Regions from separate parts of the Streptosporangium sandarakinum genome, predicted to be linked through region 3. Evidence: riboswitches for the same ligand, from Rfam matches in the RefSeq annotation. Region 3 holds a riboswitch; each other region holds the start of a gene.
The links. Region 3 has a riboswitch for cyclic di-AMP ahead of ACQP10_RS36670 (C40 family peptidase). Riboswitches for the same ligand answer to the same signal wherever they lie in the genome.
Positions count from the first base shown of each region.

Region 1: linked by a shared signal. The riboswitch ahead of ACQP10_RS18320 (glycoside hydrolase family 25 protein) and the one ahead of ACQP10_RS36670 (C40 family peptidase) in region 3 are both predicted to bind cyclic di-AMP.
Region 2: linked by a shared signal. The riboswitch ahead of ACQP10_RS13990 (CHAP domain-containing protein) and the one ahead of ACQP10_RS36670 (C40 family peptidase) in region 3 are both predicted to bind cyclic di-AMP.
Region 4: linked by a shared signal. The riboswitch ahead of ACQP10_RS30025 (hypothetical protein) and the one ahead of ACQP10_RS36670 (C40 family peptidase) in region 3 are both predicted to bind cyclic di-AMP.

Region 1 is NZ_CP192034.1:3,958,326-3,965,459, reverse strand. It holds gene ACQP10_RS18325 (cytochrome P450) at 136-1,335, shown strand; gene ACQP10_RS18320 (glycoside hydrolase family 25 protein) at 1,339-2,088, opposite strand; cyclic di-AMP (ydaO/yuaA leader) riboswitch at 2,100-2,247, opposite strand; gene ACQP10_RS18315 (hypothetical protein) at 3,323-3,676, shown strand; gene ACQP10_RS18310 (ArsR/SmtB family transcription factor) at 3,704-4,675, opposite strand; gene ACQP10_RS18305 (MFS transporter) at 4,805-6,076, shown strand; gene efeU (iron uptake transporter permease EfeU) at 6,340-7,134, shown strand, end outside.
Region 2 is NZ_CP192034.1:3,034,738-3,041,871, forward strand. It holds gene ACQP10_RS13985 (ABC transporter substrate-binding protein) at 1-922, opposite strand, end outside; gene ACQP10_RS13990 (CHAP domain-containing protein) at 1,525-2,205, opposite strand; cyclic di-AMP (ydaO/yuaA leader) riboswitch at 2,224-2,361, opposite strand; gene ACQP10_RS13995 (hypothetical protein) at 2,864-3,901, shown strand; gene ACQP10_RS14000 (DUF6716 putative glycosyltransferase) at 3,913-5,112, shown strand; gene ACQP10_RS14005 (sensor histidine kinase) at 5,507-6,853, opposite strand; gene ACQP10_RS14010 (polysialyltransferase family glycosyltransferase) at 6,961-7,134, opposite strand, start outside.
Region 3 is NZ_CP192034.1:7,992,728-7,999,861, reverse strand. It holds gene ACQP10_RS36690 (L-aspartate oxidase) at 1-1,500, shown strand, start outside; gene ACQP10_RS36685 (type III pantothenate kinase) at 1,506-2,288, shown strand; gene lysX (bifunctional lysylphosphatidylglycerol synthetase/lysine--tRNA ligase LysX) at 2,313-3,815, shown strand; gene ACQP10_RS36675 (LuxR C-terminal-related transcriptional regulator) at 4,593-4,760, shown strand; gene ACQP10_RS36670 (C40 family peptidase) at 4,847-5,887, opposite strand; cyclic di-AMP (ydaO/yuaA leader) riboswitch at 5,902-6,055, opposite strand; gene ACQP10_RS36665 (amino-acid N-acetyltransferase) at 6,394-6,987, shown strand; gene ACQP10_RS36660 (RDD family protein) at 7,112-7,134, shown strand, end outside.
Region 4 is NZ_CP192034.1:6,524,566-6,531,699, reverse strand. It holds gene ACQP10_RS30040 (nucleotidyltransferase domain-containing protein) at 1-353, shown strand, start outside; gene ACQP10_RS30035 (glycerophosphodiester phosphodiesterase family protein) at 378-1,325, opposite strand; gene ACQP10_RS30030 (DUF4253 domain-containing protein) at 1,738-2,565, shown strand; cyclic di-AMP (ydaO/yuaA leader) riboswitch at 2,852-2,989, shown strand; gene ACQP10_RS30025 (hypothetical protein) at 3,230-3,991, shown strand; gene ACQP10_RS30020 (alpha/beta fold hydrolase) at 4,379-5,239, shown strand; gene ACQP10_RS30015 (hypothetical protein) at 5,287-5,658, opposite strand; gene ACQP10_RS30010 (roadblock/LC7 domain-containing protein) at 5,671-6,408, opposite strand; gene ACQP10_RS30005 (hypothetical protein) at 6,467-7,134, opposite strand, start outside.

The sequences.
Region 1 (7,134 bases), 4.0 Mb from region 3:
GTGACCGAGCCCGCCGGCCGGCGGCCCGCACGCGGTGGCCGTGTCAGCGGCCGTGTCAGTACGGCGACGGCCCGATGTCAGCGCGGCCGACGATGGTGGATGCCGTTGGAACCCGGGCCGAGGAGAGGAACGATCATGGAACACACCGTCACCGCGCTACCGGCCGAGCGCCGGCCCGGCTGCCCCTTCGACCCGCCGGCGGAGCTGATCGACGCCCGTAGGCACGGCCCCATCAGCCGCTACGTCTTCCCCGACGGGCACCGGGGCTGGCTGGTCACCGGATACGACCTGGTCCGGGCGGTCCTGGCCGACCCGCGGTTCAGCTCGCGCAAGGAGTTCATGCTCCACCACCCGTTCATCGACTACTCCGGCATGGAGGCCCCTCCGGCGTCCCCCGGCGAGTTCATCCTCATGGACGATCCGCAGCACAGCCGGTACCGGAAACCGCTGATGGGCAAGTTCACCGTACGGCGGATGCGCCTGCTCACCGAGCGGATCGAGCAGATCACCGCCGAGCACCTGGACGCCATGGAGAAGGCCGGGCCGCCGGCGGACCTGGTGACCGCGTTCGCCAAGCCCATCCCCGCCATCGTCATCTGTGAGCTGCTGGGGGTGCCGTACGAGGACCGGGGCTCCTTCCAGGAGCACATCGACTCGTTCCTCAACGGGGAGACGGACGAAGAGACCCTGATCACGGCCTACACCGCGACCCAGGAGTACCTCGCGGAGCTGGTGGCCGCCAAGCGCGCCGACCCGACCGACGACGTGCTCAGCGACCTCACCGACAGCGACCTGACCGACGAGGAGCTGAGGGGGATGAGCCTGATCCTGCTGGCGGCCGGGCTCGACACCACCGCGAACATGCTGGCGCTGGGCACCTTCGCGCTGCTGCGCAACCCCGGCCAGCTGGCCGCGCTGCGCGCCGATCCCGCGCTCACCGACCGGGCCGTGGAGGAGCTGCTGCGGTATCTGAGCGTCGCGAAGATGTTCATGAGGACGGCGCTGGAGGACGTCGAGCTGGGCGGCCGGACCATCGAGGCCGGTACGACGGTCGTCCTGTCGAACCACACCGCCAACCGCGACCCCGAGCGCTTCACCGACCCCCACGTGCTCGACCTCCGCAGGGAGGAGGGCGGGCACGTGGCGTTCGGACACGGCGTCCACCAGTGCCTGGGTCAGCAGCTGGCCCGCGTCGAGATGCGGGTGGCGTTCCCCGCGCTGGTCGGCCGCTTCCCGACGCTGCGCCTGGCCGTACCGGCCGAGGAGGTCTCCCTGCGCCCGGAGATCGCGGACATCTTCGGGGTGAGGAGCCTCCCGGTCACCTGGGACGCCTGACCGTCAGGCCGTCTGGCGGCCCAGGGCGCGGAGCTGGTCCGGGCTCAGCGCGGAGACGTTCTGGTCGATGGGCGACTCCGTGTACTGGTGGATCGTCCACGTCTTCCAGTCGGCCGGCGGCGTGATGGCGCCCTTGTCCATGCTGTACGCGGCCACCCACAGCGGGTACTGCTCCAGCCCCCTGCCGTAGGTCTCGGCGAAGTTCAGGCCGCTGTAGAACATCGGCGTGACGCCGGTCTTGTCCTTCACGTACGACAGCCAGGTCTTGGCCCAGGCGTTGACCTCCTCGACGGAGCGGCCGTCGGTGGCCTCCAGGTCCAGGACGAGCAGGTCGCCGCGCTTGGCGGGCTGCGCGTTCACGACGGACAGGAAGTGGTCGGCCTCGGCGATCGGGTCGTTGCCCGGGTGACCGAAGTGGTACGCCCCGCGCACGATGCCCTTCTTGCCCAGCTCGCTCCAGTGCCGGGCGAAGGAGCCGTCGCGGAATCCCGTGCCCTCGGTGGCCTTGATGATGCCGAACTGGGCGGAGCTGGCGTTCCAGTCGTACGTGGGTTCGTAGTTGGAGATGTCCAGGCCGTACGTGAGCGGATGCGCCTCCTGCTGGGAGACGTGCTGGGCGGCCGTGGCGTGCCCGGCGGACGAGGCCAGGGCCGCGGTGGGGACGGCGCCGCCGACGGCGGCACCGGCCAGGACCGTGCCCGCGAGGGCCAGGCCGAGGCGGTTTCCGAACCTGCTGATCCGGGGGTTGCGCATGGGGTGTCGACTCCTTGCTTCCATGTCGCCTACCGGGTTAGCTGACGGGTTCGGGCCTGGAAGTGCCCTACGGGCGCGCTGATGGAGGGCGTCCGATTCACCCCGGAAAGGTGGGTCCCCGGTTCCGCTGAGAAGGCGCGGATTCGGCGTCCGTACGCCGTCGGCGGGTATCGCCACAGGACGGCGTCGGGTCCGGTCAATGAAGCGGCTCTCGGGCCGCGATGACCAAAGGTATGCGCCGCCCCACGGAAAGGGCAAGTGACCTGGGGTGGAGCGGGATGCGCCGGGGTTTCCGCGGGCTCCGGACCGCCGTGGCCGCCGGGGATCCGGGCCCATGGTAAAAACTTGACGCCTCACCGCGCGGACCGGCCGGAGACCGGGCCGCCCGCCGTGGCGGCCGGGCTCCCGGGTGGTCGCCGCCGACGGCGACCCCGTCCATGACGTCCGGTCTATGGGGATTCGTGGTGTCCCCTTGGTAACAGCTCCGTAAGAGCACGCCGTTACCTGACGCGTACGGGCGGTGATGTTCGGCAGGCTGGAGGGCGGATCGGTTCCGGCGACGGGGAGGCGAGATGCAGGATGACCACGATCCGGCCCGCGGGCGCGGACCCGGTGCGGGTCCCCGCGGTCGCAGGCCGTACGGCGGGCCCCCGGACACCTCGTCCGGACCCGCCGCGTCCCCGGCCCGTCCGCCGGTCCGCCCCGCGGCCCGGTACGACGGCCCGGCGCAGAACCCCGGGGACCCCTTCGTGCACGGGTCGCTGGTGGACGCCGGCATCGCCACCTCGGCCAGGTCGCGCTCCCCGCGCGAGGAGCCGCCGCGTTCCTGGACGGGTCCGCGTCCCCGGCGCGACCGGATGCTGCGCCCCGCGCTGATCGGCGCCTTCCTGGTGGCCGCCGGGCTCGGCGTCTGGTCCTCCGGCTGGTCCCCGGTGGCCGACCGGCCCTCCGTCATGGCGGCCCAGGCGCCCGCGCCGTCGCTCGCCCCGCGCGGCACGGCGGTCGTCCACCCGCCACGGGCCGCCCGCACGCCGTCCTCCGCACCCGGCAGGGTCATGGTCGTCCGCGAGCTGAAGCCCCGTCTCGTACGGCCCCGGGCGGGCGCGGCGGAGGCGCTGGACGGCCGCGCCCGGCGGGGGAGCGGCGGCACGCCGCGGCACGCCGTACGCCGGAGGCCGCCGCGCGGGGGAGAGCGGGAACGGGGCCGGGGACCGAGGGCGTCGCGGGACCGCGGGTGGAGGGCGCAGGGCCGGGCCACCGGGAGACGCGGGACCTCCCGAACCCGCCGCGCACCCCCCGCACCCCGCACGGCCACGACCACGGGCACGGTCCGGGGTCGCCCGGCTCCGGGGCCGGGCCGCGGGACCGGGCCGACGGCGGCGCCCCCGGCGCCCCCGGCGCATCGGCCCGCGACGGTCGTGACGCCCCCGCCGGTCCCGCCGGTCCCGGCGGCCATGGCGGCCCCGGCGGCGTGGGCCTCCGGTTCGACGCCGCCTACGCCTGCCGTAACTTCCGGGAGGACGACTGGCGCCACGACTTCTGCGTCCGGGCGTGGAACGACTACCGCGGGCGCAACGGCCTCCCCTGACCCGGGGACGGTCGTGAGGGCATCGGCTCAGCGCGGCTGCCCGGAGAGGAGGGTCTCGGCCGCCTCGGTACGCGCGTAGAGCACGAACCTGCCCGACCGGTGCGCGCCGGTCAGCCCCGCCGCGCGCAGAGCGGTCAGGTGCCGCGACACCCCGGCCATGGACATACCGGTGCGCCGGCTCAACTCGGTGGTCGAGGCCGGGGCGGCCAGCTCGCCCAGCAGCATCGCCCGGGAGCGGCCGAGCACGGCCGCCAACGCCTCGGGCACCTCGGTCCGGCGGCGCTCCCACAGCGTGGCGATCCCGCGCGGCGAGTAACGCAGCGTGGGCTGCCACGGCGGGACGGTGACCGAGAAGACCCGGGGCCAGATGAAGACCGAGGGCACCAGCAGCAGCCCCCGCCCGCCCAGCCTCCGCCCGCCCGACACGTGCCGGTGCCCGACGAGCAGGGCGTCGTCCTCCCACCGGACGGTCGGGTCCAGGTCGTTGAGCAGCCGTTCCACGCCCCCCTCCGCCAGCAGCCGGGCCCGGTGCAGGATGTCGCCGTCGAGCAGGGTGCGGATGCCCGGCCAGTACGGCGCCAGCGCCACGTCCCAGTAGGCGCGGATCACCTCCGACAGCTCCGCCAGCCCGCGCGCGGGGTCCTCACGCAAGGCGGCCAGTCGGGGACCGTCCATTCCGGCGAGGTCGGCGCGGACCCGCTCGGGCGGGGTGGCGCGCATGGTGGCCAGCTCCAGATCCAAGCCGGGCGCGGTGGTGACCGGCGGCGGGCAGACGAACGCCGGGATCACCCGGGTGGGCACCGGCACCAGCTCGGCGAGCACGCCCCAGTCGACGCCCGCAGCCCGCAGCCTCGGCGTGACGGCCGAGACCCAGGGGCGGTGCAGCGGGTGCTCGCCGGGACTCCTGAGCACCCGTGTGCTCGCCACCACCTCCCACAGGGGTGAGAACGCGAACCGCGTGCAGGCCAGGTCGGCCAGCCCGAACTCCAGCCGCAGCACGCCGTACCGTTCCTCTCCACCCGCGCCCCGGCGGCTCTGCGCCGCAGCCGGAACGGTACCGTGCGCCGGCCGATTCGCTCCAGCGCGAATCGATGGAGCGGGCCGCCGGGCGGCGGCAGGGTTCGGCGCATGACGACTGTGACGACACATGGCGGCCCGGTGTTCGCCGATCCCGGCTTCCGGCGGCTGTTCGCCGCGGCGGCCGCCAGCAGGCTGGGCACCTCGGTCGGGCAGCTGGCGCTGCCGCTGGCGGCGGTGACGGCGCTCGGAGCGGGTCCCGCGGAGGTCGGGACGCTCGCGACGGCGAGCACGCTGGCGTTCCTGCTGATCGGTCTGCCCGCGGGGGCCTGGGTGGACCGGGTACGGCGGCGGCCGGTGATGGTGACGGCCGACCTGGCGCGGGCCGTACTGCTGGGATCGGTGCCGCTCGCCTGGTGGGCGGGGGCGCTGACCCTGACCCAGCTGTACGCGGTGGCACTGCTGTGCGGGGTGGCCACGGTGTTCTTCGACGTCGCCGACCAGAGCTACCTGCCGCACCTGGTCGGGCCCGGACGACTGACGGCCGCCAACACCGCGCTGGTCAGCATGGACGCGGCCAACCAGCTCGCCGGCCGGGGCGTCGGCGGTCTGCTGGTGGAGCTGCTGTCGGCCCCGGTGGCGATCGCCGTGGACGCGCTGAGCTTCCTGTGGTCGGCGCTGTGCCTGCGCTCCATCCGCCGCCCCGAGCCGCGGCCCCACCCGGCGGGGGCGAGCCTGGGCCGTGACATCGCCGAAGGGGTCCGCCTGGTGGCGCGTCATCCGATCCTGCGGGCCTTCACCGCCGAGGGCGCGCTGACGAACCTGGGCATCCAGGTCGTCCAGACGATGCTGCCCGTGCTGTTCGTCCGGGAGCCGGGACTGTCCCCGCTGTGGCTCGGCGCGTTCCTCGGCGTGGGCGGGGCCGGTTCCCTCCTCGGCTCGGCCGCCGCGCGCCGGTTGGGCCGGCGGCTGGGGGAGGGGCGGCTGATCCTGCTGACGAGCGTCGGGATCGTGCCCTTCCTGCCGCTGGTGCCGATGCTGGACGGCGGCACCGGGTTGTGGGCGGCCGGAGCCGCGTGGACGGTGCTCACCGTCAAGGTCGGCGTCAGCAACGTGATCAAGGTGAGCTACCGGCAGCGGGTCACCCCGGACCGGCTGCTGGGCCGGGTCGGGGCGACGATGCGTTTCCTGCTGACCGGGGCGCTGGCGATCGGCGCCGGGGTGTCCGGCCTGGTCGGCGAGCTGGCAGGGGTGCGGGCGGCCCTGTGGGCAGGGGTGGGCGTGCTGGCGATAAGCTGCCTGCCGATCGTGTGCTCGCCGCTGCGGGCGCTGCGCGACCTCCCGGCGGGGGAGCAGCCGGCGCGACCACACGACGCCGGCTGAGGCCGTCCCCTCGGCGGCCACCCCGTGGCCACGGAAAGTTCGAGCCGCCCCGGTGGGGTTCGGGGGCCACCCACCTTATTCATTAGGTGAGCCTATGCTAACTTTTATCGTGTAAAAGAGCTTGGATGCGGGGCTCGCTTCCCACGGTCACCTGAGGAGCCTGCCGTGCTCGCCGCATCCTCCGCATCCCCCGCGACGAACGGTCCGAGCAGCCCGCCGCGCAACCCAATCAGGTAAGCCTTCCTAACTGTCTTGGAGCCACAGTGTTCGCCAGCTATCTCATCGGCTTGCGCGAAGGGCTGGAGGGGGCGCTCGTCGTCTCCGTGCTGGTCGCCTTCCTGGTCAAAAGCGAGCGGAGAGACCGGCTCCCTTCGGTGTGGGCCGGTGTGCTCGCAGCGGTGGCGTTGTCCGTCGGTTTCGGGGCGGTGCTGACCTTCACCTCGGCCAATCTCGGCCATACGGGCCAGGAGCTCTTCGACGCGGTCGCCTCGCTGCTGGCGGTCGTCTTCGTCACGTGGATGATCTTCTGGATGCGCAGAGCCGCCCGCGCGCTGTCGAAGGAGCTGCGCGGGAAGCTCAGTGACGCCCTCGAACTGGGCTCGACCGCCGTCGTCGTCATGGCCTTCCTGGCCGTGGCGCGCGAGGGCCTGGAGACGGCGCTGCTGTTCTTCGCCTCCGCCCAGGGCGCCACCACCACCGCCCAGCCGCTGATCGGCATCAGCCTCGGCGTGCTCACCTCGGTCGCGATCGGCTACGGCCTGTACAAGTCGGCCATCAAGATCAATCTCACCAAGTTCTTCACCTGGACGGGCCTGCTGCTCATCCTCGTCGCGGCGGGCATCTTCAAGTACGGCGTGCACGACCTGCAGGAAGCGGCCATCCTGCCCGGACTGGGCACCCCGGCCTTCGACCTCAGCGCCGCGCTGCCCGCCGACTCCTGGTACGGCGCGCTGCTGTCGGGGATGTTGAACATCACCCCCCAGCCGACGGTCCTGGAGGTCATCGCCTGGGCCGCCTACCTGATCCCGGTCCTCATCCTCTTCCTGCGCCCCGCGCGT
Region 2 (7,134 bases), 3.3 Mb from region 3:
GACCGGAGTTGTCCTTGATCACGCCGACCATCCAGGCCGGGCAGCCCATGACGGCGAAGCCGCCCTTCTTCAGCGCGGCGTTCCACGGCGGGGTGAAGGAGGCGAGCTTGGCGGTCATGCCCGCCTGGCTGAAGGTCTTCACCGTCTCGAACGAGGTCTTGACGGCCGGGTTGCTCTCAAGGATGAGCTGGTTGTTCTTGTCGAAGTAGTTGACGTTGCCGTTCTTCGGCGCCTCCTGCGACAGCAGCACGTTGTACAGGGTGTTGGGGCCGTCGAGGAACTTCGGGTCGCCCTTGCCGGGGTTGGCGGCCTGGAACTTCTTGCCGACCTCCATGAAGGCGGTCCAGTCCGGCCAGAGCTTGGTGACCTCTTCGCGCTCACCGGGAAGACCGGCCTTCTCGAACAGGTCCTTGCGGTAGCACATCGCCATGCCGCCGATGTCGGTGCCGAGGGCGAAGAGCTTGCCGTCCTTGTTGATGCCGTTCTCCCACTTGGCGGCGGGGAAGTCGCTCTTGCGCTTGTCCAGGCCGTACTCGGCGAGGTCGGCGAAGAACTGCGGGCGGGCCTTCATCAGGCCCATCGCGCCCTCGTCGATGCCGACGACGTCGGCCGCGCCGCTGCCGGCCTGCAGACGCTGCAGGAGCTGGGGCAGGAAGACGTCCTCGAAGCGGTCGGTCGGGTTCTCGTGCTTGATCTGGATGTTCGGGTGCGACGCGTTCCAGGTCTCGACGGCCTTCTTGTAGCCGAAGTTCGCGCCGCCGCCGAAGGTCTGCACGGTGATGGTCACCGGCTCGGAGGCCGAGCCGCCCGAGGCGGCCGTGTTCTTGGCGGGCTCACTCGAACTGCAGGACGTGACCGCCAGTGCTGCGGCGGTCATCACCACGACGGCGGCGAGCGTGCCGTGCCGCTTGGTGTTCAACATTCCGGACCCCTCTCAGGTGGTCGCCCGAATCGATTGGGAGGTGACATCGCGAACCGGCCCCCGACGAACGCGATCGGCGATGGGTGGCGCGCAGGCCACTTTTGGGAGCGCTCCCACGAAGACTGGACGATGGGCAACCGGCGCGTCAATATGCCGAAACGTAACCGTTACATCGCGGGGTTTCCAGGGCGGTGAATGGTCATTAAGGTGACAAAATACGTGATCAGGTGTTTGGGAGCGCTCCCACCCCAACTCGGCACGGCGCGGCGAACGCCCGCCGACCCGGGACCATCCGGCACGTCAGGGACCGTCCGGCCCGGTCCCGTGGCGCGGGCGACCTCGGCGGAAAGCGATTTACGGCGGCGCGTGGACGGGTGCTCGCGGCGGGCCCATGACCGGGCGCCCCGGAGGACGCGTGGACGGGTGTTCACGGCGGTGCGCCCCGGCCGGGTGAAGGGCCGGTAAAAGCGTCGGGAAAAGCCGAGACGGCGACCCGGTCGTACCGGGTCGCCGTCTGGTGGCCCCCGCCGCCCCTGGAGGAGTGGGGTGGCGGGGAGGGGGTGAGGGAAGGGGGAGGGGGCTGAGAAGCCGTGAGGCGCCCGTCAGTCGTTGTAGTCCGGGTAACCGTAACCGTCGACCTGGGAGACCGGCCGGACGCGCTCCTCGACCTTGCCGTTGCCGGTGTTGCCCTCGATCGTGGTGATCGTGCCGTCGCCGTTGTCCTTCTTGACGAGGCCGACGTGGTCGATGGCGTCGATGTCGTTGCTGCCGCCCCAGTCGAAGAAGACCACGGCGCCGGGCTTCGGGGTCTGGCCCCAGCGCCCGTTGTCGGCGAACCACTTGGCGTAGGAGACGGTGTAGGCGTCCCAGCCCACGGTGTGCCGGGCGCCGGCCTGCTCGCCGACCCAGGAGACGAACATCGCGCACCAGGGGGCGTTGGCGTAGTCCTGGGTCCTGCCGCCGTCACGGGCGACGGTCTCCTTGGCGCGCTCGCTGGAGACGTACCAGTCCTGGAACTTGGTGCCGCCACCGGCGGCGTTCTCCGAGATGCCGATCTGCTTGGCGGCGATGTCGAGAACCCGCTGGGCGCTGGCCTTGGGCAGGCTCTGGGCCTGGGCCTCGGCATTGGTGTTCTTGCTGACGGATTCGGCCTGCGGGCCGGAGACGTGGCTGTCGGCGAGGGCGGGAACGGTGGTGGCGGCTCCGCCGGCGAGGACGATGGACGCACCCACGAGGACGCGGGCCAGGTTGTGCTTCTTGGGGGTGAGGCGGTTCTTGGCCATGCGGGGGTTCGACTCCTTGCTTCGCTTCCATACCGCCTACCGGGTTAGCTGACGGGTTCGGGCTGGGAAGTGCCCTACGGCGCGCGAAGGCGCTGATTCACCCCAGAAATTGGTTCCCCGGTTCCGCGAGAGCCGCGGATTCGGCGGCCGCGCTCATCGACCAATGGATCGATTGCGATGATGCGCGGTCGGGCAATGTGCCGGTGAGATACGGGTCTGTGGACCTCGGTACTCACCGCGAACGAGTAGAACGTACGTGCTGCTCCACGCCGATTGCAAGCTCTTGCATTGCCCTGACTTGGGAAAACACCGGTTTTCGATGATCGTCGACTTCCCGGTACGAAGATCGGGGACTTCGGGGCCGAGACTTTCGCAAGAGCCGGAAACCCTTGCTGCGCAGGGGTTTCCGCATTGCGGAGCCGGTGGGACACGGGCGTGCCGGACGATTTCTCCCGGCTGTAACCTTCCTCAAGGTAGATCTTTTTAAAGAGGGTTTGTTTTACCTGTTCAGCGCCCTCCCCAGGCGTCATATGAGCGGTGCGCGGACCCCGCGCCGGGCCCTCCGAGACCCGTGCCGGTCCCCGCGCATCCCCGCGTGTTCCGATGTTCACCCGCGGTTCCCGGCCGCGTAAGGCGCCCCGGTTACGGTGAGGCGATCGTGAACGGGTCATCGCCCGGCGTGGAGGAGGGGCGGGACCACGCGCGGGAACAGCCTTCGGCCGTCGCCTGGGCGGAGTCCCCCCTGCAACTGCTCTGCGTGGTCGAGGCATGCCACGCCGGGCTGCTCGGCGCCCACGTCAGGGTGATGTCCCGCGCCGGGTCGCGCCCGCTGGCCGCCACCCGCCGGGAACTGGCCCGCCTCGCCCTCCCCGCGGGCATGGAGCAGGCCCGCCCGGCGCCCGGACCGCCCAAGCCCCGGCGGGGCGCGACCTGGGTGATCGGCGACGCCTTCTCCGGCCGGGTCCAGGCCCGCTGGCTCACCGCCCTCCCCGGCCGGATCGTGGTCGTCGACGACGGGCTGGCCACGATCAGGCTCCTGGAACTGCTCGCCGGGCCGCCCGGCAAACCACTGCTGCGGGCCCGGGCCGCCGCGGGCCCGCTGCGCTCCGCCCTCGGCGCGGCGGCCGGCCTGCGGCTGCGCGCGGCCGCCCGGTCGGGCCGGCTGACGGTCTTCACCGCACTGCCCGTCCCGGACGACCTGGGGCGCGCCGTACGCGGCAGGGGGACCGAACTGGTCGTCCACGACTTCGCCTGGCTGCGCGCCCAGCCCCCGCGCCGGCCCCGGCCGCAGGAGCCCACGGTCGTCCTCGGCACCTCGCTGGTGCGCAACGGCCTGATCCACCGCGACCGCTATCTCGCCTGGCTCGCCGCGGTGGGAGCGGCCGGCCCGGTGGCCTACTTCCCGCACCGCCGGGAGGACCCGGGCGACCTCGAACGGGTCGGCGCACAGCCCGGCGTCACCGTCTACGACGCCGGGATCCCCGCCGAGATGACCCTGCGGGGACTGGACCCGGGGCAGCGGGTGCTCAGCCTGCCGTCCACCGCCGTCACCTCGCTGCGGGTCCTGCTGGCGTCCCGGGGCGTCACCGTGGAGGCGGTGGACGTCCCCGACGAGTGGTGGACCGCTCAGGCCGCGCCCTCCCTCCGCTCACACCTGTCGATGTTCGCCCATCACGACACCGGAGTCACAAGGTGAAGGTCCTGGCCGTGGCCGACTCGGATTCCTACCTGAAGTGGGCCGCCCACCTGCTCGCGGACCTTCCCGGCGGCTGTACGGCGGAGCTGGCGGTGATCCGTACCCCCATCGCGCCCTCACCGGCGCAGATCCGCGCGGCCGTCACCGGCGTGGCCGCCGACCCGCCGGTGCTGTCGGCGCGGGCGCTGCGCCGGGCGGCCGAACGGCTGCGACCCGACGCGGTGCTGGCCGCCTGCACCGGCCCGGTGGTGGACGTGCTGGTCGCCGAGGTGCTCGCCGGCCTCTCGCCGAGACCGGTGTTCGTCTCCGGGCTGCCGGGCATCTCCGTCCCGGCCACCGAGAAGGCGTGGCTGTTCCGCAGCGGCTGCGACCTGTTCGTCCTGCACAGCGGGCGGGAGGTGGCGGAGTTCACCGAACTCGGCCGGAGGCTGGGCGGCGGCGGCGCGGTCGGACTGGCCCGGCTGCCGTTCCTGCCCGCGGGCCAGGCACCGCCCGCCTCCGGTCCGCGCGACCGCGTGGTGTTCGCCGCCCAGGCCAAGGTGCCCAGGCGCAGGGAGGACCGGGAGCGGATCCTGCTGTCCCTGGCCGAACTGGCCAGGCGGCGGCCGGACCTGGACGTCGTGGTCAAGCTCCGCGCCCTGGACGACGAGCGCCAGACCCACGCCGAGCGGCACCCCTACCGGCGGCTGTGGCGGGAGCTGGCCGAACGGGGCACGGTCCCCGCCGACGCCGTGCGGTTCGAGGCCGGCCCGATGCACGACCACCTCGCCCGCGCGGCGGGATTCGTCACGGTCAGCTCGACCGCCGCGCTGGAGGCGATCGCCTGCTCCGTGCCGCTGCTGGTGCTGTCGGACTTCGGGGTGGGCGCCGAGACGATCAACCTCGTCTTCGAGGGGAGCGGGCTGCTCGGCACCCTCGACGATCTGGCCGATGGGCGCTTCCTCACCCCGGACGAGGAGTGGTGCCGGGCCAACTACTTCCACCCCGGCGGCCTGGACGACTGGACCTCCCACCTGGTCACCCTGGTCGGCAGGGCCCGATCGGGACGCCTGGTGCCGGCCCGCTCCCTGCTCGACGGGCCGGCGTACGCCGCCGCCCGCCGCCGCGCCCGGCTGCGCGTGGAGGTCCCACCCAGGGTGCTGCGCGCCGGCCGCCGCGCCCGGCGCAGGATGAACCGCTACCTCAAGATCTCGTACTCATGGCGACGCTAGCGCGTCGCGGCTCGGGGTTGTGTTGATGGCGACGCTGCGCGTCGCGGCTCGGGGGCTCAAGCCCGGTGTCTTCCCTCGTCGTTCGCTCGCTGCGCTCGCTCTCTCCTCAGTCCAGACACCGGCGCCCCCTCGCTGTGTTGATGGCGACGCTGTGCGTCGCGGCTCGGGGGCTCAGACCCGGTGTCTTCCCTCGTCGTTCGCTCGCTGCGCTCGCTCTCTCCTCAGTCCAGACACCGGCGCCCCCTCGCTGTGTTGATGGCGACGCTGTGCGTCGCGGCTCGGGGGCTTGAGTCCGGTGTCTTCCCTCGTCGTTCGCTCGCTGCGCTCGCTCTCTCCTCGGTCCAGACACCGGCGCCCCCTCGCGGTCCAGACATCGGCGTTCCCTTGGGGCTCCTCAGTCCAGACACTGGCGTTCCCTCGTGGGCTCCTCTGTCGGACCGGTGTCTCCTGGCAGTAGGGGGATTCGTAGGACGAAACGGGCGCCGTGTTCGCAGTCGGCGATGTTCAGGCTGCCGCCGTGGCCCTCGGCGATCTCCCGGGCGATCGGCAGGCCCAGCCCGCTGCCGCTCGCGTCGCGCTCTCGGCCCTCCTTCAGCCGGACGAACCGCTGGAACACCCGCTCCCGGTCGGCCTCCGGGATGCCGCCGCCGTCGTCGACGACCTCCAGCACCGCGTGCCCCGAGTCGGCGTCGGGGCGGACCTTCACCTGCACCTCGTGCTCGGCGTGCCGCAGCGCGTTGTCCACCAGGTTGGTCAGCACCCGGGCCAGCTGAAGCCGGTCGCCCTCGACCAGCGCGCCCGCCGCCAGGTCGCGGGTGATCTCGTCGGGGCGGCGGTCCAGCTCGGCGCGGACCAGCTCGCCCAGGTCGATCCGCTCGTGGCCGGCCGGCGCGGTGGCGTCCAGCCGGATCACCGCCAGCAGGTCGTCCACCAGCAGTTGGAGCCGATCGATAGCGCGGTCCAGCCCCTCGAGCGTCGCGTCGGTGTCCGGTTCGGGATCGGACATCGCCAGGTCGAGCTGGGTCCGCAGGGCCGTGACCGGGCTGCGCAGTTCGTGGGAGGCGTCGGCGGCGAACCGCCGCTGCCGGCCGACGGCCTCCTCCAGCCGCCCCAGCGTGGCGTTGACGGTCTCCGCCAGCCTCCTGAACTCCTCCGGATGCTGTGGCTCCGGCACCCGCCGGCCCAGGTCGGTGGCGGTGATCTCATGCAGCTCCGCGCGGATGCCCTCGATCGAGGCGAGCGCCCTGGACATGGTCAGCCAGGTGGCCAGGGAGACCAGGCCCACGCAAACCAGCCCGGCCGCGCCGATCAGCGCCGCCCGCGGCGGGTCGAAGAACAGTCCGGGCTCCGGCTGCGCGGCGTAGACCATTCCACCGGGGACGGCGTAGCCCACGGTGATCATCCGCTTTCCGTTCCAGGTGACGGTCCCGTTCCAGTTCGGTTCTCCCATGGCCGGGCGGGCCGTCGTGAGAGGCCGCCGGTCGGCCGACTCGGGTGCGGTGCCGGCCACCCTCCCGCCGATCACCAGCTGGGCGACCCCGTTGTCCTCGGCGGCCACCAGGGTGGGTGTGCTGTCCTCCCGGACGATCGCCGCGTTCTGCCGCGCCAGTGACGTGACGTGATCGCGCACCTCGCCGTTCTCCAGCCGCTGGAGAACGGCGAGCAGCCCCAGCCAGCCCAGCACGACGACCACCGTGGTCAGTAGCGCGGCGATCACGGTGCTGCGCGTCCGCAGCGTCATCCCCCTGCCTCTCGATCGCCCTCTCAGCGCGGTTCCCGAACCGCATTCAAAACGACTGAAGGACGATATTCCCAGGTCAAGGGGCACATATGTCTGAATTTTGGGTTTTACAGGAGCGTCTGCGACAGACGCCGCCGGAGACGGCCGAGCGTCCCCGGCGCCGTACGGTCCCGGGCGGGAAGCAGCTCCAGGGCGGACAGCCTCTGACGCTTGAAGTAACGATCGGGGCCGTGCGCGTCCAGGTGGGCGGACGCGGCCTCGCGCAGGCCGGGATGGGCCCC
Region 3 (7,134 bases):
GAACACGGCATCGACCCGGTGACCCAGCCCATCCCGGTCGCGCCCGCCGCCCACTACGCCAGCGGCGGCGTCCGCGTCGACCTGCGCGGCCGTACCGACGTGCCGGGCCTGTACGCCTGCGGCGAGGTGGCCTGCACCGGCGTGCACGGCGCCAACCGGCTGGCCTCCAACTCGCTCCTCGAAGGGCTGGTCTTCGCCGAGCGGATCGCCGCCGACATCCACGCCGTACGGCCCGCGCCCGGCGTCCCCGTCCCCGACGAGCGGCCGTCCGGCCTCGCCGACCCCCGGACCCGCTCCCGGATCCAGGCGCACATGAGCCGGGGCGCGGGCGTGCTGCGCGGCGAGGAGTCGCTGACCGAGGTCGCCAGGGCCCTGCTGGGCGCGCGGTGGACCCCGGTGGCGGTCGAGCCGTGCACCGAGTCGTGGGAGGCCACGAACCTGCTGACCGTCGCGTCGGCGCTGGTCGCGGCGGCCCGCAACCGGGAGGAGACCCGCGGCTCGCACTGGCGCGAGGACTTCCCCGACCGGAATGATGCCTGGTGGCTGGGCCACCTGGACCTGACCCTGACATCGGAGGGAATGACGATGACGTACGTGCCCCACGAGCGGCGCGCGACCGGGCTGCCGCCGCGGTTGGCGGCCGACCTGGCCGAGGCGGGCCTCGACCCGGCCGAGGCGGAGGCGGTCGTCACGGCCGCGCTGCGGGAGGACCTCCAGGAGGCCGGCGACGTCACCAGCGCCGCCACCATCCCCGCCGGCCGTACCGACACCGCCGACGTGGTGGCCCGCGCGGACGGGGTGGTCTGCGGGCTGGCCCTCGCCGAGGCCGTCTTCTTCCGCGTCGGCGGGGACGACGTCGTGGTCGAGCGCCGCGTCAAGGACGGTGAGCGGGTATCCCGCGGCGACGTGCTCATGACCGTCACCGGCCCCACCCGCGACCTGCTGACCGCCGAGCGGACCGCCCTCAACCTGCTCACCCACCTTTCCGGCATCGCGACCTTCACCGGCCGCTGGGTCGAGGCCGTGGCGGGCACCGGCGCGCGGATCAGGGACAGCCGCAAGACCCTGCCCGGCCTGCGGGCGCTCGCGAAGTACGCCGTCCGCTGCGGCGGCGGGGTCAACCACCGCATGTCGCTTTCGGACGCCGCCCTGATCAAGGACAATCACGTCGTGGCCGCCGGCGGGGTGGCCGAGGCGTTCCGGGCCGTCCGCGACGCGTACCCCGGGCTGCCGATCGAGGTCGAGGTCGACCGGATCGACCAGATCGAGCCGGTGCTCGCCGAAGGAGCCGAGGAGATCCTGTTGGACAATTTCAGCGTGGAAGACCTGGCGCGGGCCGTACGACTGGTGGGCGGCAGGGCACGACTGGAGTCCAGCGGGAGTCTGACCCTGGAAACGGCGCGCGAGGTGGCCGCGACCGGCGTCGACTACCTCGCCGTGGGCGCGCTCACCCACTCGGCGCCCGCGCTGGACATCGCCATGGACCTTCGAGGGAACTGATACTGATGCTGCTCGCCATCGACGTCGGCAACACCCACACCGTTCTCGGCCTGTTCGAGGGCGAGGAGGTCATCGAGCACTGGCGCATCGCCACCGACGCCCGGCGCACGGCCGACGAGATAGCCGTGGTGCTGCAGGGCCTGCTCGGCCAGTCGCCGCTGCTCAAGGGCACCGACGTCGACGGCATCGTCATCTGCTCCACGGTGCCGTCGGTGCTCAACGAGATGCGGGAGATGTGCCGCCGCTACTACGGCGACGTCAACGCCGTGATCGTCGAGCCCGGCGTCCGCACCGGCGTGCCCGTCAGGATGGACAACCCCAAGGAGGTCGGCAGCGACCGCATCGTCAACGCGCTCGCCGCCATCAACCTGTACGGCGGGCCCTGCGTGATCGTCGACTTCGGCACCGCGACCTCCTTCGACGCCGTCTCCGCCAAGGGCGAGTACGTCGGCGCGGTCACCGCGCCCGGCATCGAGATCTCGGTGGACGCCCTGGCGGCGGCCGGCGCGCAGCTGCACAAGGTGGAGCTGGTCCGGCCGCGCTCGGTGATCGCCAAGAACACCGTCGAGGCGCTCCAGGCCGGCATCATCTACGGCTTCGCCGGGCAGGTGGACGGGATCGTCGAGCGGATGGCGGCCGAGCTGGCCGACGACCCCGACGAGGTCACGGTCGTCGCCACCGGCAGCGCGGCGCAGCTCGTGGTGGGGGAGGCCCGCTCGATCGACGTCCACGAGCCGTGGCTCACTTTGATCGGGCTCAGGCTGATCTATAACAGAAACGTTTCCTAGCCGGACATCGGTACCCTTGGCTGTGTGACCGCTGACCTGACGAACCCAGCCGACGATCTGCCTGAGCAGATGCGCGTGCGCCGGGAGAAGCTCGACCGCCTCCGCGCCGAGGGTGTCGATCCCTACCCGGTGACCTTCCCGCGTACCGCGACCAACGGCGAGATCCGCGAAAAATACGCTGATCTCGCCGCTGACACCGCGACCGGCGACAAAGTGGGCGTCACCGGCCGCGTCATGCTGTCCCGGACGGGCGGCAAGCTCTGCTTCGCCACCATCCGCGACGGCTCCGCCGACCTCCAGGTCATGATCTCCCTGGACAAGGTCGGTGAGGAATCCCTGGCCGCGTGGAAGCGCGACGTCGACCTCGGTGACCAGATCGGTATCGAGGGCGAGGTCATCACCTCCCGCCGGGGCGAGCTGTCCATCCTCGCCGACCGCTGGGCGATCACCTCCAAGTGCCTGCGCCCGCTGCCGGAGAAGCACGTCGGCCTGACCGACCCCGAGGCGCGGGTCCGCCAGCGCTACGTGGACCTCGTCGTCAACGACGAGGCGCGGAAGATGGCCTACACCCGCAGCGCCGTCGTGCGGGCGATCCGCGACTTCTGGCACGGCGAGGGCTACCTCGAGGTCGAGACGCCGATGCTGCAGCGCATCCACGGCGGCGCTTCGGCCCGGCCGTTCAAGACGCACATCAACGCCTACGACATGGAGCTCTACCTCCGCATCGCGATCGAGCTCTACCTCAAGCGGCTCGTGGTGGGCGGCATCGAGAAGGTCTTCGAGATCAACCGCAACTTCCGCAACGAGGGCGCGGACGCCACGCACAACCCCGAGTTCACGATGATGGAGGCCTACGGCACCTATCTCGACTACAACGGCATCGCCGACCTGACCCAGCGGATGATCCAGAGCGCGGTCGTGGCCGCGCTCGGCCACTCCGTGGTGGTCCACGAGGGGCAGGAGATCGACCTGAGCCTGCCGGAGTGGCCGCGGATCACCGTCTACGGGTCGGTCTCGGAGGCGCTGGGCGAGGAGGTGACGACCGAGACGCCGCTGGAGCACGTGCGCAAGCTCGCCGACGCGCGCGACATCCGCTGGGATCCGAAGTGGGGTCAGGGCAAGCTCGTTCAGGAGCTCTTCGAGGAGCTGGTCGAGCACACCCTCATCCAGCCCACGTTCGTCATGGACTACCCGCTGGAGACCTCCCCGCTGGCCCGGACGCACCGGGACAACCCGCTGCTCACCGAGAAGTGGGACCTGATCGGGTTCGGCACCGAGCTCGGCACCGGCTACTCGGAGCTGAGCGACCCGATCGAGCAGCGCCGCCGCCTCACCGAGCAGTCGCTGCTCGCCGCGGGCGGCGACCCCGAGGCCATGCAGCTCGACGAGGACTTCCTCACCGCCCTGGAGTACGGCATGCCGCCCACCGGTGGCGTGGGGGTCGGCGTGGACCGCCTCGTCATGGCCTTCACCGGCAAGAATATCCGCGACACCATCCTGTTCCCGCTGGTCAAGCCCACCGGCTGAGCGTCGCCGGCCCGGTTGGGCCGGCCGGTCCCGCCGGACGAGCCCGCGGTCCCCATGGACCGCGGGCTCGTTCCGTTGCCCGGGAGCCCCGGTCGCCCGATGGTTTCCGGCGCACCTTCCCGCGTCTTCCCCCGGCTTCCCGCACCTTCCCCTGGCTTCTCGTGCCTGCCGTGGCTTCCCGTGGCGCGGAGGCGTCATTTCGCCGACGATCCGGATGACGGGCGATCCGGCCCCCGGGGAATGCCGGAAAGCCGGTTTCATCCGACATCCATTGCCCGGTGATTTTCTCGGCGCCGTCAGGGGACGCGGCCGAGGGGCCGCGGTCGACGGGGATGCGCGACGCACACCGAGCAGGTCGTTTTTCCGGGGAAATGCGGAGTGCGGCGGCCGTACGGCTCGTCCCGGCGGACGGCTCCGGGGCGTGGCCCGCGGCACGGTTCCGCGGGGCGGATCATGGCGATGACCTCGGACGCGACGGCGGTTCGGCGGCACGACTTCCGGGCCGGCCGCCTCTTAATCACAATGGGCCCGACATATCATGAGTACTTCATGTAACGCCTGCTCTGTCAATAGTGCGCATCACCTCTATGAAGAGCAGAGCTTGACGACCTTTGAACGGGGCGTTTACCGTTCCTGACGGGCGACATCGATTCCAGCGTGCTCACGCCTGAGTCCCGTTGCGGGGGGAGTGGCTAGATGGCATATCCGGAAGTGGATTCCCGCCGCGGCGAAAGCCTTTCGGGTACGGAGGATATCGATCTCAGCGAGGAGGATCTCGTGCTCCTGGCCGAGCTGGCCAAGGGCGTCACCGTCGACAGGGTGGGCCGCCGCCTCGACATCAGCGGCAGGACGGTCCGGCGCAGGCTGCGCGGGATCTGCGACCGCATCGGCGTGGCGACCGCGATCGAGGCCGTGGCCTGGGCCGCCCGCCGCCGCCTGATCTGACGTCCTACGCCCGGCTGGCTCAGCCGTGGACCCGGCCGGGTTCGGCCGTACGTCCGGCCGGGTTCGATCCGTACGTCCGGCCGGGTTCAGTCGGCGACGCGCACGCCCCCGGCGAAGGGCCGGTTGCCCATGGGCGCGATGCGGACCACGTCGCCGGTCTGCGGGGCGTGGATCATCAGGCCGGCGCCGACGTAGATCCCGACGTGGTGCAGGTCGCTGTAGAAGAAGACCAGGTCGCCGGGGCGCAGGTCGTCCCGGGAGACGTGGGTGCCGGCGGTCCACTGGTCACCGGTGTAGTGGGGCAGGCTGATGCCGACCTTCTGGTAGGCCCACATGACCAGGCCCGAGCAGTCGAAGGAGTTGGGCCCCTCGGCGCCCCAGACGTACGGCTTGAGCTGCTGGGTGAGCGCCCAGCGCACCGCCTCGGCGGCCTTGCCCTGGCCCACGATCGGAACGCTGAGCCTGGTGGCCCGGCCGCGCATGTTCTCGGCGCGGTCGCGGACCTCCCGGTAGAGGCTGCCCTCCAACTTGCCGACCAGGCGCTCGATCTTGGAGCGCTTGTCGCCGAGCTCCCCCAGGAGCTTCTTGACCTCGGCGGACCGGGCGGTGGCGCCGGCCCGGGCCTGCTCGGCGACCTTGAGCGCCCGGGCGACCTGGGCGACCTCCTCGCTCTGCCGCTGCTGGAGGGCGTAGCTGGTGGTGGCCTGGTCGAGGAAGGAGTCGGGGTCGCTCGACTGGGTGAAGGCGAGCGTGGAGCCCAGGCCCCCCGACATGTAGGCGCTCTGCGCGAGGAGGGTGGCCTTGGCGCGCCGGGACTCCAGCTCCGCCTCGCTGGCGGACAGGTTCTTCTTGGCCACCTCGGCGGCGCGCTGCGCCTGCTTGAGCTTCACCCGCGCGCCGTTGTACTGCTCGCTGAGCGTCTCGACCTCGACGTGGAGCTTCTCGACCTGCTTGGCGAGCTGCTGGAGGTCGGGCTTCGGGTCCGCGCCGGCGGACGTCAAGGGGGCGCCGACGGCGAGGAGGGTGAGCGCCAACCCGATGAACGCCGCCCGGCCGGGAAGGCGGCGGGAGGCGTGCTCCCGCATCGGGACGTGTCCGGCCGGACGCCTACTGCCACGGCTCGGCATGCGCTTCACCAACAGGCTCCTCTCGTGGCCGCCTACCGGGTTAGCTGTCGGGTTCGGGCCGGAGGCAGCCCTACCGAGCGCGCCGGTGGCGGCTCGGATTCACCCCTGGGGACGCGTGGAGGGTGGGTCCCCGGCTCCCCGGGTCCGGGGATTCGGCGGGTCAGCTTTTCGGGGGACGCTGACATCGAGCACGGACATTAGTGCAATTGGAGGTTCATGCTCAACCAGAACCACAAACTCGGTAGAGCTTTCACAACCGGAAAGTCACGGGCAGATCACATACTTTCATGATCCAGGTACCTGTCAACCTGGACCTATGCCGCTCCGAGCGGCATACCGCCTATGTCATCGCAGTTCCCGGTCCATGCCGAGGGTGAATGGCCGCCGTCACCGGCGTTTCCGGCCGGGCGGGACGGCGGTGACGCCGTGCGCCGGGCGGTGCCGTTGTGACCGAAGTTACGGCTGGACCGTAATGGGGGTACGCCGAGGACGTACGCTGATCGGTCATGGAGCAGGTTGCAGGACACTCCCCGGCGCCGGGGGCCCGGGAGGGCGAAACCGGGACGACGGCCGGGTCCGCCGGGTTCGCTGGCATCACGGTCCGCCGCGCCCGCACGCCGGACGTGCGGGCGATCCGGCGGCTGGTCGACACCTACGGCGGCGCCGGGCCGCGGCTGCTGGAGAAGGCCACGGTCACCCTGTACGAGGACGTCCAGGAGTTCTGGGTGGCCGAGCGGGACGGGGCCGTCGTGGGCTGCGGGGCGCTGCACGTCCTGTGGGAGGACCTCGCCGAGATCCGCACCGTCGCCGTCGATCCGGAGTGCCGGGGCCGGGGCATCGGCCATCTGATCGTCTCGGCGCTGATCCGCACGGCCGGCGAGCTCGGCCTGCGGAGGGTCTTCTGCCTCACCTTCGAGGTGGACTTCTTCACCCGCCACGGTTTCCGGCGGATCCAGGGCACGCCCGTCTCGCCCGAGGTCTACGCCGAATTGCTCGCCTCCTATGACGAAGGCGTCGCCGAGTTCCTCGATCTGGAGCACGTCAAGCCGAACACCTTGGGAAACACGCGGATGTTGCTCCATCTGCCGCCCGAGCTCTGACGCGGTGACCGAGGTTACGACTGTGACAAAAGGTGACTCTCGGACGCCTATCTCGATACCTTGTGCTGCAACGTGCATGTGAGTCTTGAACGCGCCACATGCGTAGTCGAAGTGAGGTGACGCGGTGACCACCGGACAGCCGCCGTA
Region 4 (7,134 bases), 1.5 Mb from region 3:
CCTACCCGCCCGCCCTGGGCGACGCGCTCGCCGACGGGATGTGGGAGGCGGACTTCTGCGTCGAGCTGGCCCGTTACGGGGTGTCCGGAGCCGACCCCGCCTACGCGGCCGGCTGCCTGTTCCGCGCGGTCGGCGTCGCCTGCCAGGCGCTGCACGGGCACGCGGGCCGCTGGCTGATCAACGAGAAGGGCATGGTGGCCTCGGCGGGCCGGCTGCCCGCCGCGCCCGGGGGCTTCGCCGTACGGGCGGAGCGGCTGCTCGGCCGCGTCGGCGAGCCGGCGGAGCGGATCGCCGAGACCGTCACCGAGGCGGCGACCCTGATGAGAGAGGTACGGGCGGCCGTCGGCCGCTGACCACCGCGTGAGCCCCGGCCGGTCTCACCGGTTCAGGAGCGGGGCGACCACGTCGATGCGATTGGTCCAGACGCCGCCGGTGTAGTCCTCGGGGAGGCGGGAGAGGTCGGCGGGGGCGTCGAAGCCCTCGGAGAAGTCACCGGATCCCGCCACGACGATGACGCGGGTGCCGCGGGCGCGCATGCGCTCGACGAACAGGTTGGGCCAGCCCCACAGCCACCGGCCGTACTTCTCCGGGATGTGCAGTTCCACGCCGGCGCACGCGTCGGGGACGGATCCGGTCCAGCCCACGGCGAGGTAGCGCTTCAGGCAGTCCGTCATGAGGGCCTTCGACATCACCTGTACGGCCGGCAGCCGCGCGGCCAGCGCGGCCACCGGCCTGTCCCCGCCGTACACGGTGAGCGCGGCGAGCCGCTTCGGCGGCAGCATGGCCAGGCGGCCGGCGAGCAGGTCGCCGTCGGCCGCCACGTCGCTCTTGACGTGGATCAGCAGATTCCGCTCCGGGAACGCGGCGAGGACCTGTTCCAGGGCCGGCATGCGGCCCACGCCCTTGCCGCGGAAGGGGTGGGTCGCGCCGCCGTCGGCGGTGTAGCCGTAGCCGATGTCGAGACGCCGCAGCTCGGCGAGGGTGTGGTCGCGGACCTTGCCCCGGCCGTCGGTGCGGCATTCGAGGGTGGCGTCGTGGAACACGGCGATCCGGCGGTCCCGGGTCACCTGGACGTCGAACTCGACCATGTCGGCCCCCGCCTTGAAGGCCGCCCGCATCGAGGCCAGCGTGTTCTCCAGGTGGGGGTGCTCCGGCGGGTGGATGCGCTCGGCCGTGCAGGTCTCGTTGGTGATGCCTTCGAAGCCGAACGTCTGCGCCAGGCCGCGGTGGGCGAGGAGCAGTGGTTCGCCCTTGCCTCGCGCCCGCCAGGAGCCGTTGTTGGAGTAGGCGAAGGCGGCCAGGGTCACGGCCGCGACGAGGACCACTCGGACCGGGAGGCTCCGGGCGAGCCGGAGGGGCCAGGCGGGCCGGGAGCGCGGCGCGCGGCGCGAGCTTCGGGGGCGTTCGGGTTGGGACATGGGCCGTCTTCCAGGTCGAAAAGGGGACGGAGCCGCTCCTGGATATCCGTTTCCGATCTTCATTGGGAAGGTAACGGTCAACCGTTACCGTTACGTGACCGGCTCGGACCCGCTTCCACCGGACTCTGTCCCTTCCCGCGCGGAGCCGGGGTTCGCCGGTTCGCCCTGATGGGCCGCCCGGTTCCCGCCGGGAGGCGGAGGGGAGTCCTCCCCGCGAGGGCCGCGAGCGCGTTGTTTTTCGGCCGCGCTGGGGGGAGAACTGTCCTCCCGCCGCCTGACAGGCCAAAATTGGTCCGTGGTCAGGATCGGATCGACAGGGATGAGCGATTGCGAGCGGGGGCAACTTCCGCCGTTGCTGGGCCAGCTGTTCGCCGACGGCGGTGAGGGTCGGGCGCTCTCGGTCGAGCTGCCTCCGGGCGACGTGGTGTGGCCCGACCCCGGGTACTCTCCGTTGATGATCGGGTACCGCCCGGCCTTCTGGCTCAGTGACGAGCCGGTCTCCGCCGAGCTGTGGTCCGGCCTGCGGGCCGAGCATCAGCGCTCGGGCCTGTGGCCGCTGCTGCTGGAGGACTCCGTCCAGCCGTGGTCGTCCGGGCAGATCGCCCCGGACACGGTGGAGGAGATCGACAACTACCACACCTCCGCCTTCATGGCCGAGGTCTGGGCCGACTGGACCGAGAAGGCGAGCGACGACCAGTTGGAGCTGCTGGCCCCGTTCGGCCCGCGGTGCCCGGGGCCGGCCCCCGCCGGGCGGCTCGCCGCCGACCCCGACGTGGTCGCCGACTGGTACGCCGGCCTGGTCGCCGAGCGCAGGACCCCCCTGGGCCTGGTGGCCGCCGACCGGGGGGCCGACGCGCTGGCCGTCATGGGATGGCAGGGCGCGCTGAACCACAACGAGTGGATGGTCCCGCTGGCCGCCGTGGTGCGGAGCTGGGAGGAGCGGTTCGGGGCGCGGCTGGTGGGCGTGGGTTTCAACACCCTTGACCTGAGCGTTGCGGCGCCCCCGACGACGGCGGAGCACGCCCTGCACGTCGCGGCCGAGCACTGGACGTTCTGCCCGGACAGCGTCATCTACAGCGCCGGCACGCTCGCCGGCTACGCCGAGCAGATCATGGGCAGGAACGCCTGGTCGTTCTGGTGGGACTGACCGGCGCGGGGGCGGGCGCGGGGCCCGCGAGGCCGGGCGGGAACGGCGGCCCGGACCACCGGGAATGGCGGCGGTGAATCACCTGTAAGTAATTCGTCGCGGCGTGTATGCCCTGGTCTGAGCCGGTTCGGGGGAGGCTAAACCCGGTCGTCTGCCCTTTCTTGGCTATAGAAGGTAGATCTTCTGGCGTTTCCATGGGTTCTGCTTTGCTTTGTCGGATTTGGCCGGTAGTGTCCTAGTCATCGGCAGGTGACCTGCACCCTCATCCGAGGGAGCGGCCGGGCCGACGTCGAATCCCGAAGCCACCAGGGCCACGGGAACCGGGGACCCACCCTTCCGGGGTGAATCCGCCGCGCACGCGGTGGTAGGGCACTCCACCGCCCGAACCCGTCAGCTAACCCGGTAGACGAGATGGAGAGGAGATCCCCCAGTGGGAGACTGCGCCACCTTCGTACCGGTATACACCATTTCAGTGCCGGTCCTCTGAGACTTTCACGCCCCCTGGGCCCTCTCGCCGCGATCGGTCGCGGCATCCCCCAGCGCTCCGTGTAGCACCACCTGATCTCCTCCTGCGCCCCTCTTCCCTGTGAGCGCGACCCCGCCGGTGCCTTTTCGCACATGGCACGCGGCTGCCCCGTTCCCTCGCGAAAGAGTTCTTTTCTTCATGCCTTCCTCCCTGGACCCCCGTAAGACCGCCCGCAAGACCCGCTACGCCGTGGCCGGCCTGATCGGCGCCGGGCTCCTCGCCTCCGCCGCCGCCGTCTCGGCCCTCCCCTCGGCCGACCACGACGTGCCCGCGGCCGGTGCCCGGGTCGCCGCGGTGACCGAGCAGGTCGCGGCCGTCGCCCCCGAGAGCGCCCCCGTCCGGGCCGCCGCGCTGAAGCCCGCCGCCGCCCCCGAGCAGGCCGCCCCCGAGCAGGCCGCGCAGGAGAAGGCCGCCCCGGCCAAGCCGCAGAAGGTCACCAAGACCGTCATGCTGAAGGGCCACACCACGGCCTCCTACTTCTGGGACGACTCCTCCGGCCGCGCCGGTGACACCGGCCTCCCCGCCAGCGGCAAGCCGATGCAGAAGGGCATGATCGCCAGCCCGAGCTGGCCGCTGTTCACCGAGGGCTACGTCATCTACAAGGGCAAGAAGGCCAAGTTCTTCGTCGGCGACCGCGGCCCCGGTGTCCCCTCCAGCAGCGGCGTCATGATCGACCTCGACGCCAAGACCTTCGCCGACCTGACCGGCGGCACGTTCAACCCCGACACCCTCGGTGTGGACGGCAACGGCGGCGAGGGCCACATCAAGGTCGACTACGTCATCACCAAGTGGGGCGACGGCCCGGGCAAGAAGAACCACCCGGTCCCGTTCTCCGCCGGCGCCTGGAACAAGCGGGACAGCGACCCGGCCAAGCCGGTCCAGATCACCGTCAAGCCCTGACAAGGGCGGCGCCGCCGAAATCGTGACGACGGCGACGGCGCCGAACCGTGGCGGTGCCGTCGCGCCGTCACGGCGCCGGACATCACGGCCATCGGGTCGTCACGGCGCCGGACCGACACGGCCGTCGCGTCGTCACGGCGCCGTCAGACCGTGGCGGCCGGAAGCGAAGAGCTTCGAACCCCAGCCTCCCCTGGACGCGGGAGCGGACGCCGGCGCAGGGCGTCCGCTCCCGTTCCGCGTCTCCGGCCCTTCGGCGCGGGGATGCCTTGCCCCGGCCTGGGCAGAATGACATTCTGTTTCGGGTCACCGGTCCGCCGGCTCCGTGCGGCGGGAACCGCCCGGGCGGCCACCCGGCCCGCCCGCGGACGGACGGGGAGAGGGAGCGACATGACGACGCGCGTCCGGGCCAACGGCATCGAGATCGCCTACGAGACCTTCGGATCTCCCGGCGACCGGCCACTCCTGCTGATCATGGGCCTCGGCGCCCAGATGATCCACTGGGACGAGGAGTTCTGCGAACTGCTCGCCGGACGCGGGCACCACGTGGTGCGGTTCGACAACCGCGACGCCGGCGAGTCCACCCACCTGGGCGACGCCGGGACGCCCGCCTCCGGCGGTGGTGGCGGGGCCCCCTACGGGCTCGGCGACATGGTCGACGACACCGCCGGGCTGCTCGACGCGCTCGGCTGGGAATCGGCCCACGTGGTCGGCGCCTCGATGGGCGGCATGATCGCCCAGGCGATGGCGATCGGCCATCCGCGCCGGGTGCGGAGCCTCACCTCGATCATGTCCACCCCCGGCCACGCGGTCGCCCCGCCCACCGAGGCGGCGATGGCGGTGCTCATGGCGCCGCCGCCGCCCGACCGCGAGGCCGCGATCCGGCAGGCGCTGAGCACCTGGGAGATCCTCGGGTCCCCCGGCTACCCGATGGACCGGGAGCGCGTCGCCCGGACCGCCGGGCTCGGCTACGACCGCGGCCACGACCCGGCCGGGACCGCGCGGCAGCTCGCCGCGATCATGGCCTCGGGCGACCGTACGGCGCTGCTCGGGGAGGTCACCGTACCCGTCCTCGTGCTGCACGGTGAGGCCGACCAGCTCATCCCGGTGGCCGGGGGGATCGCCACGGCGGACGCGATCCCCGGCGCCGAGCTGGTCACCTTCCCCGGCATGGGCCACGACCTGCCGAGCCCGCTCTGGCCGGACTTCGCCGACGCGATCGGCGAGCTCACCGCCTCCGCCGAGCGGTGAGCTCCGGTACGGCCCGCGCTCCCGGTGCGCGGAGCCGTACCGGAGGATCAGATCTCGAGCCTCTCCTCGATCATCCGCAGGGTGTGCCGGGCCAGCGCCAGGTTGCCCCGGTTGCGGTCCAGCGCCAGGTACAGGAAGAGGCCCTTGCCGCTCCGGCCGGTGACCGGGCGGATGATGTGGTACTGCCCGCTGAGCGTGATGAGGATGTCCTCGATGGTGTCCTTGAGGCCGAGGGAGTCCATCGTCCGCAGCTTGGCCTTGACGACCTCGGTGTTGCCCGCCGCGGCCACCTGCAGGTCCAGGTCCTTGGAGCCGCCGAGGGCGCCCAGCGCCATGCCGCTGTTGTAGTCGACGACGACCGCGCCGATCGCGCCGTCGATGCCCATCATCTCCTTGAGAGAGATATCCATGTTGCCCATGTCTGACTCCGATCAGTGGGTTGTCAATGTGCGGGACGTGATGGCGGCCAGCCTCGCCGCCGTCTTGCGGCCCTCCAGGCGCAGCAGCCCGAGGTTGGTCCCGGGCCGGGCGAGCACCGTGAGGACGATCGTGGGGCCGGCGGCGTAGAAGACCGCGTAGCCGTTGCTGCCGGAGATCAGCGTCTCCTCGAAGGAGCCCTTCTCGGCCATGGCCGTCAGCCGGCCGCTGAGCGCGAGCACCGCGGAGGACAGCGCGCCGATCTGCTCGGTCTCCCCTCGCAGGTCACTCGCTATCGGCAGGCCGTCCACGCTGCAGGCGACGCTTCCGTTCACCTCCGGCACGCGCTCGCGCAGCAGCGCCATCTCCTCGTGCAGCCGGTCGCGCAGCAGGGCCAGCTCCCGCCGGGCCCGGTCGTGGAGCGGCACCCCATCCCCGTCCGGCGCGGGAGGCGCCTGCGCGGAGGACGCGCCCGCGGACGTCCTCGTGGGCATCTTCGTGGACGCCTCCGCGGACGTTTCCGTGGACGTCCCCGCAGGCGCCCCGGCGCCGTCCGCGGCGGAGGGCACCGGTACGGCGCCCGGCGTGTCCGGCATGCCCTGCGCGTCCGGCGTGCCCGGTCCGGACGGTTCGGCGCCGGGACCGGGAGGTTCGGCGCCGGGTTCGCGGAACGGCACGACGTCCCGGTCGCGGGACACGGCGGGGTCCGCGTACGGCCGCGCCCCCTGCGGTTCCCGGTCACGCGCCTCCACCGGCGGTCTCCTTCCGATCAGCTTCAACGTCCGCAACCTCAGCGGCATCGGGACGAGCTCATGTCAGTGCCTCCAGTGCGTTCCTCAGCCGGATGAGCAGGTTCACGTCGGCGGGGTCACCGGTCGCCGAGGGGAGCCACCGCGCGGACGCGGCGCTCCCCACGGCGCCTTCCCGGGGTTCCCCACCCGCCCGGGGCTCCCCGGTGGTCTTCGGGCGCCGCGGCAGCGCCGGCGGAGCCGACGGCGTCTGCGAGCTCTGCGGCGTCTGCGGAACCGGTGACGTCTGCGGGCTCTGCGGGCTCTGCGGCGTCTGCGGGGCCGGTGCCGGCGTTCCCGTCCCGATGGGCGCCGCGCCGGGACGTCCGCCCGCCTCCGGGACGCGGAGCAGCCCCGCCGCGGCCAGCCGCCGTACGGCGAGCAGCACCGAGTAGGCGGGCCGGCCGAGCCTGCGCGCCAGCTCGGCGGGGGTGGCGACGGAGTCGGCCGCGACCAGCACCTCCCACTGCAGCGAGGTCAGCACCACCCGCTGGGCGGGGATACGCGCCAGGGGGACGACCGGGAGCGTGTCCAGCTCGCCGGACGGCCAGGCACGGTCCAACTGCGCCCTCCTCCGCTCGCACTCCCGGGACAGCCCGGCCACGTCGAAATACCACTGGGGGCCGAGCCAGTGCCGGTCCCCGGGCCGGAACCCCCTGTGGTGCGCGGCCGAGCCCGACAGGAAGTAGG